2 regions of the Paenibacillus sp. FSL H3-0457 genome follow, and region 1 is predicted to be linked to the other one. Evidence: a T-box and tRNA genes for the amino acid it is inferred to sense, from the RefSeq annotation. Region 1 holds a T-box; the other holds one or more tRNA genes.
What was found. A T-box is a leader RNA that pairs with one kind of tRNA and senses whether it is charged. The one in region 1 lies ahead of trpS (tryptophan--tRNA ligase), so its partner is inferred to be a tRNA-Trp.
Positions count from the first base shown of each region.

Region 1 (7,701 bases):
AATTTGACGGCTGTATCAGCCGATACTTGTAAAGGTTTCATACGTTTACCTCCTGAAAGTTGCTATAAGTATTTCTCTAGTATAGAGATATGGCTGACAGAAAACCAGTTTTTAATTCAATCCTAACCATCCAATTTATAGAGAGAGGTGCCTTATTAAATGAAAACGCCATTACACCCCGTATGGGACCTGGAGTCCATTTTTAGTGGAGGTTCTTCCTCCGAGACATTTGCTGCGTATCTGATTGAACTGGAAGAGGATGTACGTAAACTGCAACATCTGTTGAACGAAACAGATGCACCGACTTCATTAGAAGAGACGGCTGCATTTGATCCGATTTTGGAACTACTGCAAAGCTGTTATATCCGCATATCGGAAGGATCTGCGTTTGTATCCTGCCTCTCATCGCAAAACCAGAAGGACAAAAAGGCAACGCAGCTTCAAGGCGCCATCAGTTCCCTTGGTGCGATGCTGAACGGCAGCAAATCGAAGTTTGATAATACACTCAGTCAGACATCGGATTCGGTGTGGGACGCTTGGATTGCTCGGGAAGATATTCAGCTGCTGGCATTTGTACTGAACGAGAGTCGCACGCTGGCTCGTGAGAAGCTGTCGCCTGAACTGGAAGGCCTTGCACTGGATCTGGGTGTGGATGGTTACCATGGTTGGGGCAAATTCTACAACACGATTGTCAGCAAGGTGAACATTCCATTTGAGCAAGATGGGGAAACGGTGATGCTCTCCGCAGGACAGGCTGCCAACAAGCTGAGCGATAGTGATCGGAATGTACGCGAGACGGTATTCGCAAACTGGGAGCAGGCTTGGACCGATGTCGAAGATTTCTGTGCTGACACGCTGAATCACCTCGCGGGATTCCGTCTAAAGTTATATGAGAAACGTGGCTGGGATGATATCCTCAAAGAACCTCTGGCCATCAACCGGATGTCACGTCAGACACTGGATACGATGTGGGATGTGATTAACGGTGCCAAACCTGCGCTTGTTCAATATCTGGAGCGCAAGGCAGAACTGCTGGGGGTAGACAAGCTCAGCTGGAGCGACGTAGATGCACCTGTAGGTAAATCAAGTGGCAAAATCACTTACGATGAGGCAGCCATCAATATTGTTGAACAGTTTGCCAAGTTCAGTCCTAAACTTTCCACGTTTGCAGAGATGGCTTTTGAGAAACGCTGGATCGAAGCAGAAGACCGTCCTGGCAAACGTCCAGGCGGATTCTGTACGTCTTTGCCACTTAGCAAAGCAACCCGGATTTTCATGACCTTCTCCGGGACACCATCTAATGTGTCGACTCTTGCGCATGAACTTGGGCATGGATATCATCAACACATTATGGAAGAGTTGCCTGCATTGAATCAACGTTATGCGATGAATGTGGCTGAGACAGCGTCCACATTTGCTGAACTGATTGTAGCAGATGCCCTGGTGCAGGCGGCAACAGATGAGCAAGAGAAGCTGGCTTTGCTGGAAGACAAGATACAGCGAAGTGTGGCTTTCTTTATGAACATCCATGCCCGGTTCCTGTTTGAGAATCGTTTCTACGAACAACGCAAAAAAGGCTTGGTCAACGCGGATGAATTATCCAAATTAATGGTGGAGGCGCAGCAGGAAGCGTTCTGCGGTGTGCTTGCATCAGATCATCCTCATTTCTGGGCATCCAAACTGCATTTCTATCTGACAGGTGTGCCATTCTATAATTTCCCATACACGTTCGGTTATATGTTCAGTGCGGGAATCTATGCAAGAGCGCAGCAGGAAGGTACAGCATTTGCAGATAAATATGATGATTTGTTGCGGGATACAGGGCGTATGACGGTCGAAGAACTTGCTCAGAAACATCTGGGTACGGACCTGACACAACCGGAATTCTGGCAAAATGCTGCGGACTTGGTTATTGCCGATATTGAGCAGTTTCTGCAGATGACAGCAACCGAAAAATAAGTTGAATAGAATAGGTTGAATATATATGAAAAGGCTGCAAATCCGTGTTAACAGACACAGGATTGCAGCCTTTTTTTTGTACAGAATCCTCATTTTTGATTATCGAAGATTTTGTCGTAATTAATTGAAAAAGCTCAGTTTAAGGGATCGGAATGGCAATTAATTGTGCAAATCATAGTTAGAAATACCCAACTTTTCCGTTCTTTGTTGAATGAGCACATATGATGTCATATAATGAGTCGTAAGTCCTTGATGTATAGGACTATAAGCATATAAGGAGAGTGTTAATATGAAAATTGATGAGCTTTCATTAGCGAGACAGTTGGATCTGGTATTCAAAGAACTTGATCATGAGTTGTCAGGGTTAGATTCAGGGGTAGTTTTTGTGCAAATACGAAACAACGTAATTGGGAAATTCGGTATTCGACATAATCCGATAGCTGGACGAGATGGGCAGATGGATATGGAGGAAGGGGGGCTAAACGAAACCCAGAGAACTTCTTTCCGGGCAATGGCACTGGAGACGTTGAAATTCAAACGTAATTGGACGCATGGCGAAATATCGTACGACTTCACAGTAAGACAAGGTATGATGTTGGTAGATGCAACGATGGAGTCTAATTACAATATGGCGAGCCTGATGATTCGTTACCCTAGAACCAATACATACAAGGATTCAGATATGGAGTCGACCTCCTAATTAGTTGCACAAGAGAAAGCGGCACTTCTGAAGAAGGCCGCTTTTACTTTTGGATTCTGCTTAGGCTCAAGCAATAATTACGAGCTTACGAACGACCCGATAATTGCTGCTCAGCGATTTGCACCAGACGTTTAGTGATGTATCCACCCAGAGAACCTGTCTCACGGGAAGTATAGTTACCGTAGTAACCATCTTGTGGAATAGTTACACCCAGCTCTTGAGCAGCTTCAATTTTCAATTGTTGCAATGCTGCTGTTGCTTGGGGAACGACCAGGTTGTTGGAGCGGCTACCGCTACCTTGGTTTTGACTTCCGTACATATGTGTCACCTCCTTATGGGTTGGTGATGTTAGTATGGTTAGAGAATACGGAAATATACATGATATGGCGTAAGGGAAAATATGGATAAATATCAGTGCACAGGACACATAAAAAAGCCGACCCAATGCGGGTCGGCAAGTTGTATTTGGATATCAAAATATAGGGTGATATGCGTAAAAGCAAAGTAGAGCATGATCAGCTCGCTTAGTCTGTAGGAGGTATAACCTCAATACGTGTAAATAACTCAACAGGCTGTTCCGGTTCCAAGCGAATCAACCCGGTTTGTTCATCCGATAAAGCCAAATTAGGTGCATCCGGGAGCCAAGTGTACGGTTCAATGCACAAGAACTGATCGGATTCACCTTTGGTGAAGAGAACCCAATGTTTGAAAAATGTTTCATCTGCTGAATATTTCAATGTATACCCATCTTGCCTGCGTAAGTAAGCCGTAGCCGGTTCACCTTCGGTAGCTTTCAACAGGGTATCCCAGTTACGTCCCTGCAAATTGATGCCTTCGTTCAGAGCAGACCATTCACCCAGGGATTCCAGTTCACCTGTCGGTAGTTGTTCTTCATTCTGTCCGTATATTCCGGAAACAGGCAGTTGCAGTGTCCAGTCGGCAGGTTTGCCGTCTAACAAAAACCATGTATGATATCCCATCCCAAAAGGAGCAGGTGTTGAGCTCAGATTGGTGACTCGCAGACGCTGGCTAAATACAGCGTTTTGCAGACTGAACGTCATCTCAAGTTTTAGGGGAATCGGGAATTGGGCCATCCAATGCTCTTCATTTTCGGTCAGTAATTCAGTCGTAATTGCACAGCCGTCTTCATCTTCCTCAATGTCACTGACACACCAGGATTGGGTACGGTGGAGACCGTGAATATGGTTGTCATTCGCCGTGTTCTGATCAAACTGGTAACGAACGCCTTCATATTCGAATTGTCCACGATGAATGCGCCCTGGTGGAATCAGGAGAGGAACGCCAAAATGGTACGGCTTCTGCAGATAAAAGGCAAGATCGTCTTCATCCGGACGGCGGACGACATCTCTGTCCTGCACTAAATCGCGAATAGAAATAATATTATTTCCAATTCACGGCTATGTAGGATATACGTGTCGTAACCATTCCATTGGCCTTTGGTCACTTGTTTCATATCGATGCTCCTTTTCCCACTTGAAATCTGTCTGCAAGCAGTTGTGATGAAGCTACTGCTGCAGGCGTGTCGTTGTGTACATGCCAGCTATTTCCTGCGCTATTTCGTGTGAAGCAGGCAACAGGATAAGCAATTCCATCATAACAGATTTTGATGTCTCGGGTAAAAAAGTTCAACTCATTTTGACATTCACGCCTGTGCGCATTAAGATGGAACTCTGAAAGCATTTATTAGAATTAAATGACATGAAATCGATGACAGGGATAAGTAGGCCAAGAGAATCCTCTCCAGAAAGCCGGTGGTTGATGTGAACCGGTGTGAGCTCTTTACCGAATGGACCCTTGAGTGTAGGTTTGAACAGGTTAAGCCAGAGATGGGCTTGCCCCACTAGAGTCTGCCGTATAATCCACGTTACGGAACAATGAAGGCATTTCTTCAGCTTGACTTGATTTCAGGGTCAGGAGCAATCGAAGAAAAGCGAATAAGGGTGGCACCACGGTCTCACGTCCCTTGCGGATGTGGGGCCTTTTTGCGTTCGCAGAGAATGGCAGGAGTTTTTTATATACAATCAGGGAGGCGTTATGTGTAATGAAAACAGTACTTTCAGGTATTCAGCCAAGCGGTAAGCTCACATTGGGCAACTATATTGGTGCAATCAAAAATTTTGTAAAACTCCAGCATGACTATCAATGTCATTTCATGGTGGTTGATCTTCACGCCATCACCGTGGCTCAGGAGCCAGCAGCATTGCGTGAACAGTCTGAAGCGGTAGCCGCACTGTTTATTGCAGCAGGTATTGATCCGTCGAAATCTAACGTATTTCTGCAATCCCATGTACCGCAGCACGCGGAATTGGGCTGGTTGATGACAACGCTGACCTCCATGGGTGAGCTTGAACGCATGACTCAGTTTAAGGATAAATCATCCGGTAAAGATTCCGTTGGTGCCGGACTGTTTGTGTATCCATCATTAATGGCGGCTGATATTTTGTTATACAATGCTGACCTTGTACCAGTAGGTGAGGACCAGAAGCAGCATCTGGAACTGACACGTGATCTGGCAGGACGTTTTAACCACCGTTATGGGGAGTACTTCACCATTCCAGATCCGTATATTCCGCAGGTGGGTGCACGGGTAATGTCACTTGATGATGCCTCTTCGAAAATGAGCAAAAGTAACCCTAACGCTGGCAGCTATATTGCCCTGCTGGATCCGCCGGATGTGATTCGCAAAAAAATCAGCCGTGCCACTACAGATTCGGGACGTGAAGTCGTATATGATCCGGCAAACAAACCGGAAGTCAGCAATCTGATGAGTATTTATGCTGAATGTGCAGGTATAACACTTAAGGAAGTAGCTGAGCGTTATGAAGGCAAGATGTATGGTCCGTTCAAAAAGGAACTGGCTGAAGTGGTTGTATCTGTGATTGAACCGCTGCAACAACGATATAATGAGATTCGTGAGTCTGGCGAATTGGCGGATGTTCTGGATACGTCAGCCCGTCGTGCAGAAGAAGTTGCTGCTCAAACGTTGGATGCAGTGAAAGAACGTATGGGATTTGTTCCGAGACGTAAACAGTAGTCGTGAACAAAGATCTTCATTTCATGCAATGAATAGTTAACACAAATAAAGAGGAGCCCTATTGAAGGACTCCTCTTTATTCATGCGTTCATTATTGAACTATCAAATGACCTGCTCAAGAAGTGGGCTCTGAAGCAGCCGAGCGAACTTCCTGACGTTCTTTTTTGGCGCGAATCACAAATCCCCAGCCAATGTTGGCAATGGACAGGACAAACAGTAGTGCAGCAAACCAACCGGAGTAGGAGATCATAATTGCTGAAACCGTTAACAAGATAATCGAAGAGAATGCGAACCATAAAGACAAGCCTTTACTCATTGGGAAAAACCTCCATCTACAAATTTAGTAAAACTCCGTATAACCTGTAGCCTACGAGCCATAATAATCTTGCAAGCTTGCAATTACATTACAGACACAGATTGAAGGGAGATTATAAATATGGCTCAAGGATCTCGTTCTAACAACTTGGTGGTACCTCAGGCAAATTCAGCACTGCAACAATTGAAAATCGAGGCTGCACAGGAACTGGGTGTAACTATCCCACAAGACGGTTACTATGGTAACTACACTTCCCGTGAAACAGGATCTTTGGGTGGATATATCACCAAACGTCTGGTACAAATCGCTGAGCAGTCTCTGGCTGGGTCTGGCAAATAATTTATTTTAACCAACAGCAACAAAACAGGATAAACGGAAAGCCCGGAGCGGAAACGCTCCGGGCTTTCTCGCGTATCAGTTCCTATGTCTGATTGTGCCTTGCCATGCTCACTTCGTCAAGGGCGTGCAGATAAAAGTTTTTTATCCATTTTCTCATCGCTTAACCAGCCTACATACGTATCAATAGTTTCAAAATTCCGATCCATCACAATCACAGCGACAAATGGATATTGTTTCCGGTGTCGATAACGTACATCTGCCCAACGGACCTTGTAACCGGCAGGCAGTTCTTCAACCTCTGCCACCGCATAGGAGGTGAAATAGAGGAAGGCACTGACTTCCGGTGATTTGCGTGAAGCAGCAACGGCCGCATGAGTAGAAGACGAAGCGTGCAGACTCCATACCAGATTAGAACCATCCATTTTACCGATCACATAACTGCCGTCCTCAACTCGTTTGACCACATGCCAGCGGTTCCAGGATATCGTTGGAATGACGATGTATCTTGCCTGCTCTGGGCTGTTGTCGAGACGTCTGACTTTTCTGACCGTTTGTGCACGAGCAATCGTTCGCCATATATAATATAAACCGGTCAAACTATACAACGTAACGAAGAGTGGTGCAGGGGCGATCAGATCAAAGGCCCATAACAGGATAGCTATGACATGTGTAGTGAATAGAAACGGATCAAAAATATGAATGATGTTCCAGGCGATCCAGCGTTCCGTAAAAGGCCGAGCGGCTTGGGTTCCATAGGTGTTGAACAGATCGGTGAATACGTGAAAGCCTACTGCCACAGCGGTCCAGGTGGCAACGTGTCCAATAGGGACACCAGGGAATATCAGTGCAATGACGCCGGTGATGAGCAAAACCCATAACAGGAGAAATGGCAGAGAGTGTGACAAGCCCCGATGATTACGAATGTAAAGCGAATTGCTTTTGAGACGCAACGCAGTATCGATGTCAGGGGCCTGGGAACCGGCGATCGTGCCAACCATTACCGCAGCTGCAAGCATGGGACTCGCCGCGACGACAGGATCGACATAAGCCAGACCAGCTAGACCAATCCCCATGACAAAATGTGTAGAGGTATCCATAAACGTCTCCTTTGTTTGGTATATCGTTCTAAGGCATATTACTTCTCTATCTAGGTGATACCCATATATAGTGTATAATATCCGTTTGTCAGGATGCAAAACATCCCTAATTTCAAATTTATTACAATTTTCTGTTCCATACCCAATAAATGTACGTAGTTTGTCAAACTATTTTGGCATTTCCTATGATAAACTTTATATCGGATACAGTGAGAAAATCGCCAGAGAACGTACG
Region 1 is NZ_CP150283.1:5,701,966-5,709,666, reverse strand. Features, by position in the region: gene MHH25_RS25340 (YycC family protein) at 1-41, opposite strand, end outside; gene MHH25_RS25335 (M3 family oligoendopeptidase) at 160-1,959, shown strand; gene MHH25_RS25330 (O-methyltransferase) at 2,249-2,659, shown strand; gene MHH25_RS25325 (alpha/beta-type small acid-soluble spore protein) at 2,745-2,978, opposite strand; partial or broken gene MHH25_RS25320 (aldose 1-epimerase) at 3,184-4,133, opposite strand; T-box leader at 4,379-4,647, shown strand; gene trpS (tryptophan--tRNA ligase) at 4,722-5,714, shown strand; gene MHH25_RS25310 (hypothetical protein) at 5,830-6,030, opposite strand; gene MHH25_RS25305 (alpha/beta-type small acid-soluble spore protein) at 6,151-6,369, shown strand; gene MHH25_RS25300 (metal-dependent hydrolase) at 6,486-7,466, opposite strand.

Region 2 (7,701 bases), 110 kb from region 1:
CCCTTCACTTACAACTTTACTTCTGCAATCTTAACTTCATATGTTTGACACGTGTATCTTCTTGTTTTGCAGTATGATGCTTCCTAGTGTCATCTTAGAGGTTAGACTACATTGTCCGTCTCAATTCCTGATTATTAGTACACTTGCCACGCTTATGCGATTTATCGCTTATCCTTAGTGCGAACTGTTTTCATATTGGGCTGTTCAAGTTGGATTAGAATTTTACCAAATCTTCCTCCACGTGAGAAGGTCACCGTACTATCCTTGTACGTATCGTTAATGTAATCCTCAGCCAATCTGAGGGAATCTTCATCCGATGGTAACTCATACGTATTAAGCCATTCTGGTAGCTTCTCGATAATCTCTTCCACCGGTACTTCAAATGAGTTAACTTCTCTCGTAATGATCATCGTATAAGAATAACCCTTCAAATACAGCAACTGTTGGATATACCCCATATCACCGGCCTTGTATGAAGAAGTTACCCCCAGTACATCCTTAAGTTCATCCATTAGTGTGTGTTCCTTCTGTCCCGCCATAGTACTTATATACACATACTTCCGGGCACAATTGATCGCCTGCTCAATCGTTTCCCAATCCGACATCGCCGGACACATGGATGCAAATGCAAAGTCATATTTCTTCTCCCAGCCTTTATCCTTAATGGAGATTTCTTCATATCGTTCGTTTACGATTTCGATTTTGGATTCCAGAGCTGGAGGTATCGTCTCTTTCATAAGGGAGACAAGCAACTCAGAAGGCTCAACTGCGGTCACACTTGCCCCCTTTTCCGCAAAAGGAATGGTAAATATGCCTGAGGCTGCTCCAATGTCCAAAATGGATAACCCTGCGAATTCCACACCCTGGTTTTCAATCCAGCCCATAATGCGTTCAGAACGCTGCTTTCCTTCTTCAGTGAACGACTGTGCATGATAATCCCTGGCCCATCGCTCAAAAGCTTCTTCTATATTAGAGGGGACGCTTTTCTTCTTATATTTTGAACTTCTCGGACGATTCTTCCATGCCTCTTCCCATACAGAAAGATCAAATAACAGATCGGTATCCGATACATTTTTTCCATTAGTCACTCTACTTCACTCCTCCATATTAAAGACTTTACTTATCTACAATATACTCAATATAATCATACGTCAATCTTTATTAACGTCCATCTTCTCTTACTCTAGATTTTCTTACTGCACATAAATCGTTTCATATAAAATAAAAATAGCCCTACACATTGCATAAGCAACATGTAGGGCTATTCAATATACCGGCGAGAGGACTCGAACCTCCACGGTTTCCCACTCGATTTTGAGTCGAGCGCGTCTGCCATTCCGCCACGCCGGCATATGCTGGAGGCGCCACCCAGATTCGAACTGGGGATAAAGCTTTTGCAGAGCTGTGCCTTACCACTTGGCTATGGCGCCATATTTTGGAGCGGACGACGGGAATCGAACCCGCGACCCTCGCCTTGGCAAGGCGATGCTCTACCGCTGAGCCACGTCCGCATAATGGCTGGGGATATAGGATTTGAACCTATGCATGACGGAGTCAAAGTCCGTTGCCTTACCGCTTGGCTAATCCCCAATAAAAAATGAAAAAACAAAGGGGCGATCGAGGGGAATTGAACCCCCGAATGCCGGATCCACAAACCGGTGCGTTAACCACTTCGCCACGACCGCCATAAAAGGTTATTTTCTAAAAATTTAATTGGCAGGGGCAGCAGGAATTGAACCCACACCAACGGTTTTGGAGACCGTTGTTCTACCTTTAAACTATGCCCCTAAAAACTGGTGGAGGATGATGGATTCGAACCACCGAACCCGTACGGGAGCAGATTTACAGTCTGATGCGTTTGGCCACTTCGCTAATCCTCCAGGATTACATGGTGCCGGCGAGAGGACTTGAACCCCCAACCTACTGATTACAAGTCAGTTGCTCTACCAGTTGAGCTACACCGGCATATTAAATTATTTTAAAAATGGTGGCTCGGGACGGAATCGAACCGCCGACACGAGGATTTTCAGTCCTCTGCTCTACCGACTGAGCTACCGAGCCATAATAAAGTCTAATCTTAATTCCTTACACTTTATATAGGGCATCAGTGCCATACAGCAGATGTAGTGAACAGTTTGCCTCATGTAAAGATTAAATGGCGGAACCGACGGGATTCGAACCCGCGATCTCCTGCGTGACAGGCAGGCATGTTAGGCCAACTACACCACGGTTCCAGATCACTTTCTCAAAGGAAAGTATAATTGCGGGGGCAGGATTTGAACCTGCGGCCTTCGGGTTATGAGCCCGACGAGCTACCGGGCTGCTCCACCCCGCGTCGTTATAAAGTTTATATGGTGGAGGCTGAGGGGATCGAACCCCCGACCCTCTGCTTGTAAGGCAGATGCTCTCCCAGCTGAGCTAAGCCTCCGAACAACACATTTATGATCATACCATAATCTTGTTGTAAAAATCAACTTCTTTTTTTGAAGTTATTATGACCCGTAGGGGATTCGAACCCCTGTTACCTCCGTGAAAGGGAGGTGTCTTAACCCCTTGACCAACGGGCCTTAATATTATGGCGGAGAGAGAGGGATTCGAACCCTCGAGACGCTTGTGACGCCTACACGATTTCCAATCGTGCTCCTTCGGCCAGCTCGGACACCTCTCCATATGGCTCCCCGAACAGGGCTCGAACCTGTGACAACTCGATTAACAGTCGAGTGCTCTACCAACTGAGCTATCAGGGAATATGCTTCAGAGATCGTTCTCTGAAAACTAGATTCGAAACGAAACACGCGAATTACAACTTGCTATTGGATAAGCCCTCGACCGATTAGTACTGGTCAGCTCCATGCATTGCTGCACTTCCACCCCCAGCCTATCTACCTCGTCGTCTTCAAGGGGTCTTACATACTGGGAAATCTCATCTTGAGGGGGGCTTCACGCTTAGATGCTTTCAGCGTTTATCCCGTCCGTACATAGCTACCCAGCGGTGCTCCTGGCGGAACAACTGGTACACCAGCGGTACGTCCATCCCGGTCCTCTCGTACTAAGGACAGCTCCTCTCAAATTTCCTACGCCCACGACAGATAGGGACCGAACTGTCTCACGACGTTCTGAACCCAGCTCGCGTACCGCTTTAATGGGCGAACAGCCCAACCCTTGGGACCTACTTCAGCCCCAGGATGCGATGAGCCGACATCGAGGTGCCAAACCTCCCCGTCGATGTGGACTCTTGGGGGAGATAAGCCTGTTATCCCCAGGGTAGCTTTTATCCGTTGAGCGATGGCCCTTCCATGCGGTACCACCGGATCACTAAGCCCGACTTTCGTCCCTGCTCGACTTGTAGGTCTCGCAGTCAAGCTCCCTTATGCCTTTGCACTCTTCGAATGATTTCCAACCATTCTGAGGGAACCTTTGGGCGCCTCCGTTACTCTTTAGGAGGCGACCGCCCCAGTCAAACTGCCCACCTGACACTGTCCCCGCACCGGATTACGGTACCAGGTTAGAACCTAGATACGATCAGGGTGGTATCCCAACGTTGCCTCCACACAAGCTGGCGCTCATGCTTCAAAGGCTCCCACCTATCCTGTACAGATCGTACCCAAATTCAATATCAAGCTGCAGTAAAGCTCCATGGGGTCTTTCCGTCTTGTCGCGGGTAACCTGCATCTTCACAGGTATTAAAATTTCACCGGATCTCTCGTTGAGACAGCGCCCAAGTCGTTACGCCATTCGTGCGGGTCAGAATTTACCTGACAAGGAATTTCGCTACCTTAGGACCGTTATAGTTACGGCCGCCGTTTACTGGGGCTTCGGTTCACAGCTTCGGATTGCTCCTAACCACTCCCCTTAACCTTCCAGCACCGGGCAGGCGTCAGCCCGTATACTTCGCCTTACGGCTTCGCACAGACCTGTGTTTTTGCTAAACAGTCGCTTGGGCCTTTTCACTGCGGCCCCCTCGTGCTATTCACACTACCGGGGCACCCCTTCTCCCGAAGTTACGGGGTCATTTTGCCGAGTTCCTTAACGAGAGTTCTTCCGCGCGCCTTAGAATACTCTTCTCGCCTACCTGTGTCGGTTTGCGGTACGGGCACCATCACCTGGCTAGAGGCTTTTCTTGGCAGTGTGAGATCATGACCTTCGCTACTATAATTTTCGCTCCCCATCACAGCTCAGCCTTACAATGTGCGGATTTGCCTACACATCAGCCTTACTGCTTAGACGGACATCCATCAGTCCGCGTCACTACCCTACTGCGTCCCCCCATTGCTCATAACGGCTTACGGTGGTACAGGAATTTCGACCTGTTGTCCTTCGACTACGCCTTTCGGCCTCGCCTTAGGTCCCGACTTACCCTGAGCGGACGAGCCTTCCTCAGGAACCCTTAGGCTTTCGGCGGATCAGATTCTCACTGATCTTTTCGTTACTCATACCGGCATTCTCACTTGTATAATGTCCAGCGCTCCTTACGGTACACCTTCAACCCTTATACAACGCTCCCCTACCCCTGATGCAAAGCATCAAGCCATAGCTTCGGTGGTGTGTTTAGCCCCGTTACATTTTCGGCGCAGAGTCACTCGACCAGTGAGCTATTACGCACTCTTTCAATGATGGCTGCTTCTAAGCCAACATCCTGGTTGTCTGTGCAACTCCACATCCTTTCCCACTTAACACACACTTGGGGACCTTAGCTGATGGTCTGGGCTGTTTCCCTTTTGACAATGGATCTTAGCACTCACTGTCTGACTCCCGGAAGTAAGTCTATGGCATTCGGAGTTTGACTGAGCTTGGTAACCCTTGCGGGCCCCGCACCCAATCAGTGCTCTACCTCCACGACTCTGTTTTCCGAGGCTAGCCCTAAAGCTATTTCGGGGAGAACCAGCTATCTCCGAGTTCGATTGGAATTTCTCCGCTACCCCCACCTCATCCCCGCATTTTTCAACATGCGTGGGTTCGGGCCTCCAGTGCGTGTTACCGCACCTTCACCCTGGACAGGGGTAGATCACCCGGTTTCGGGTCTACGTCCACGTACTACATCGCCCTATTCAGACTCGCTTTCGCTGCGGCTCCGGCTCTTCACCTTAACCTTGCACGGGAACGTAACTCGCCGGTTCATTCTACAAAAGGCACGCCATCACCCCTAAAACGGGCTCTGACTTTTTGTAAGCACACGGTTTCAGGTTCTATTTCACTCCCCTTCCGGGGTGCTTTTCACCTTTCCCTCACGGTACTGCTTCACTATCGGTCGCTAGGAAGTATTTAGCCTTGGCAGATGGTCCTGCCGGATTCATACGGGGTTTCACGTGCCCCGCACTACTCGGGATCCGTCTCGGAGGGAACCAACTTTCAACTACAGGGCTTTTACCTTCTTTGGCGGGCCTTTCCAGACCTCTTCGCTTAACCGGTTCCTTTGTAACTCCATGTGAGACGTCCCACAACCCCAAAGAGCAAGCTCTTTGGTTTGGGCTTCTCCGCGTTCGCTCGCCGCTACTGACGGAATCACTATTGTTTTCTCTTCCTCAGGGTACTTAGATGTTTCAGTTCCCCTGGTATGCCTCTACACAACCTATGTATTCAGTTGTGAGTAACTGGAAATTACCCCAGCTGGGTTTCCCCATTCGGACACCCCCGGATCAAAGCTTGCTTACAGCTCCCCGAGGCAGTTTCGTTGTTCGCCACGTCCTTCATCGGCTCCTAGCGCCTAGGCATCCTCCGTGTGCTCTTAGTAGCTTAACCTCGTGCTCCGGTTTCGACTGCTCGCTTCCCTTGTTTTGCTTGCGCAAAGCCAAAAGTCGCTCCCATTCGATACCATCGTACGTGCAATCTACCTTATAAAAACACTTCACTTGTTTACACAAGATCAGCTTAAAGGAATGTTCTAATTCGCGTTTGTTTCGTTTCGATATCTAGTTTTCAAAGAACAAGCTCCATGCAAAAGCAAGCTGTTTGAGAGTTTGAGCTCTCAAAACCGAACAACGAGTGAGTGTTTTTGCAGCTAAGCTGCATATTTGAATGTTTCCGTTGCAGGAAACGATTCTCCATAGAAAGGAGGTGATCCAGCCGCACCTTCCGATACGGCTACCTTGTTACGACTTCACCCCAATCATCTATCCCACCTTCGGCGGCTGGCTCCTTGCGGTTACCCCACCGACTTCGGGTGTTATAAACTCTCGTGGTGTGACGGGCGGTGTGTACAAGACCCGGGAACGTATTCACCGCGGCATGCTGATCCGCGATTACTAGCAATTCCGACTTCATGCAGGCGAGTTGCAGCCTGCAATCCGAACTGAGACCGGCTTTGTTGGGATTGGCTCCATCTCGCGATTTCGCAGCCCGTTGTACCGGCCATTGTAGTACGTGTGTAGCCCAGGTCATAAGGGGCATGATGATTTGACGTCATCCCCACCTTCCTCCGGTTTGTCACCGGCAGTCTATCTAGAGTGCCCACCCGAAGTGCTGGCAACTAAATATAAGGGTTGCGCTCGTTGCGGGACTTAACCCAACATCTCACGACACGAGCTGACGACAACCATGCACCACCTGTCTCCTCTGTCCCGAAGGAAAGATACATCTCTGCATCGATCAGAGGGATGTCAAGACCTGGTAAGGTTCTTCGCGTTGCTTCGAATTAAACCACATACTCCACTGCTTGTGCGGGTCCCCGTCAATTCCTTTGAGTTTCAGTCTTGCGACCGTACTCCCCAGGCGGAGTGCTTAATGTGTTAACTTCGGCACCAAGGGTATCGAAACCCCTAACACCTAGCACTCATCGTTTACGGCGTGGACTACCAGGGTATCTAATCCTGTTTGCTCCCCACGCTTTCGCGCCTCAGCGTCAGTTACAGCCCAGAGAGTCGCCTTCGCCACTGGTGTTCCTCCACATATCTACGCATTTCACCGCTACACGTGGAATTCCACTCTCCTCTTCTGCACTCAAGTCACCCAGTTTCCAGTGCGATCCGGGGTTGAGCCCCGGGATTAAACACCAGACTTAAATGACCGCCTGCGCGCGCTTTACGCCCAATAATTCCGGACAACGCTTGCCCCCTACGTATTACCGCGGCTGCTGGCACGTAGTTAGCCGGGGCTTTCTTCTCAGGTACCGTCACCTTGAGAGCAGTTACTCTCCCAAGCGTTCTTCCCTGGCAACAGAGCTTTACGATCCGAAAACCTTCATCACTCACGCGGCATTGCTCCGTCAGGCTTTCGCCCATTGCGGAAGATTCCCTACTGCTGCCTCCCGTAGGAGTCTGGGCCGTGTCTCAGTCCCAGTGTGGCCGATCACCCTCTCAGGTCGGCTACGCATCGTCGCCTTGGTGAGCCGTTACCTCACCAACTAGCTAATGCGCCGCAGGCCCATCCCCAAGTGACAGATTGCTCCGTCTTTCCAGTTCCCTTCAGGCGAAGAAAACAATTATTCGGTATTAGCTACCGTTTCCGGTAGTTGTCCCAAACTTGAGGGCAGGTTGCCTACGTGTTACTCACCCGTCCGCCGCTAACTATCAGAGAAGCAAGCTTCTCTGATAGTCCGCTCGACTTGCATGTATTAGGCATGCCGCCAGCGTTCGTCCTGAGCCAGGATCAAACTCTCCAATAAAGTATTGAAAAGAGCGATAAGCTCATTTTGAATCTGACGAGATTAAAAATCTCATTTGTGCTCCAGTCGATTCAAGCCAAGGCTTGTTTCAAACTTTCGCG
Region 2 is NZ_CP150283.1:5,808,723-5,816,423, forward strand. Features, by position in the region: gene MHH25_RS25745 (methyltransferase domain-containing protein) at 162-1,088, opposite strand; tRNA gene MHH25_RS25750 (tRNA-Leu) at 1,272-1,350, opposite strand; tRNA gene MHH25_RS25755 (tRNA-Cys) at 1,357-1,430, opposite strand; tRNA gene MHH25_RS25760 (tRNA-Gly) at 1,437-1,511, opposite strand; tRNA gene MHH25_RS25765 (tRNA-Gln) at 1,516-1,590, opposite strand; tRNA gene MHH25_RS25770 (tRNA-His) at 1,613-1,685, opposite strand; tRNA gene MHH25_RS25775 (tRNA-Trp) at 1,715-1,788, opposite strand; tRNA gene MHH25_RS25780 (tRNA-Tyr) at 1,795-1,880, opposite strand; tRNA gene MHH25_RS25785 (tRNA-Thr) at 1,890-1,965, opposite strand; tRNA gene MHH25_RS25790 (tRNA-Phe) at 1,986-2,061, opposite strand; tRNA gene MHH25_RS25795 (tRNA-Asp) at 2,157-2,234, opposite strand; tRNA gene MHH25_RS25800 (tRNA-Met) at 2,262-2,335, opposite strand; tRNA gene MHH25_RS25805 (tRNA-Val) at 2,353-2,428, opposite strand; tRNA gene MHH25_RS25810 (tRNA-Glu) at 2,496-2,567, opposite strand; tRNA gene MHH25_RS25815 (tRNA-Ser) at 2,577-2,668, opposite strand; tRNA gene MHH25_RS25820 (tRNA-Asn) at 2,672-2,747, opposite strand; rRNA gene MHH25_RS25825 (23S ribosomal RNA) at 2,814-5,739, opposite strand; rRNA gene MHH25_RS25830 (16S ribosomal RNA) at 6,048-7,600, opposite strand.
Region 2: it encodes a tRNA-Trp, which carries the amino acid that the T-box ahead of trpS (tryptophan--tRNA ligase) is inferred to sense. The anticodon was not compared.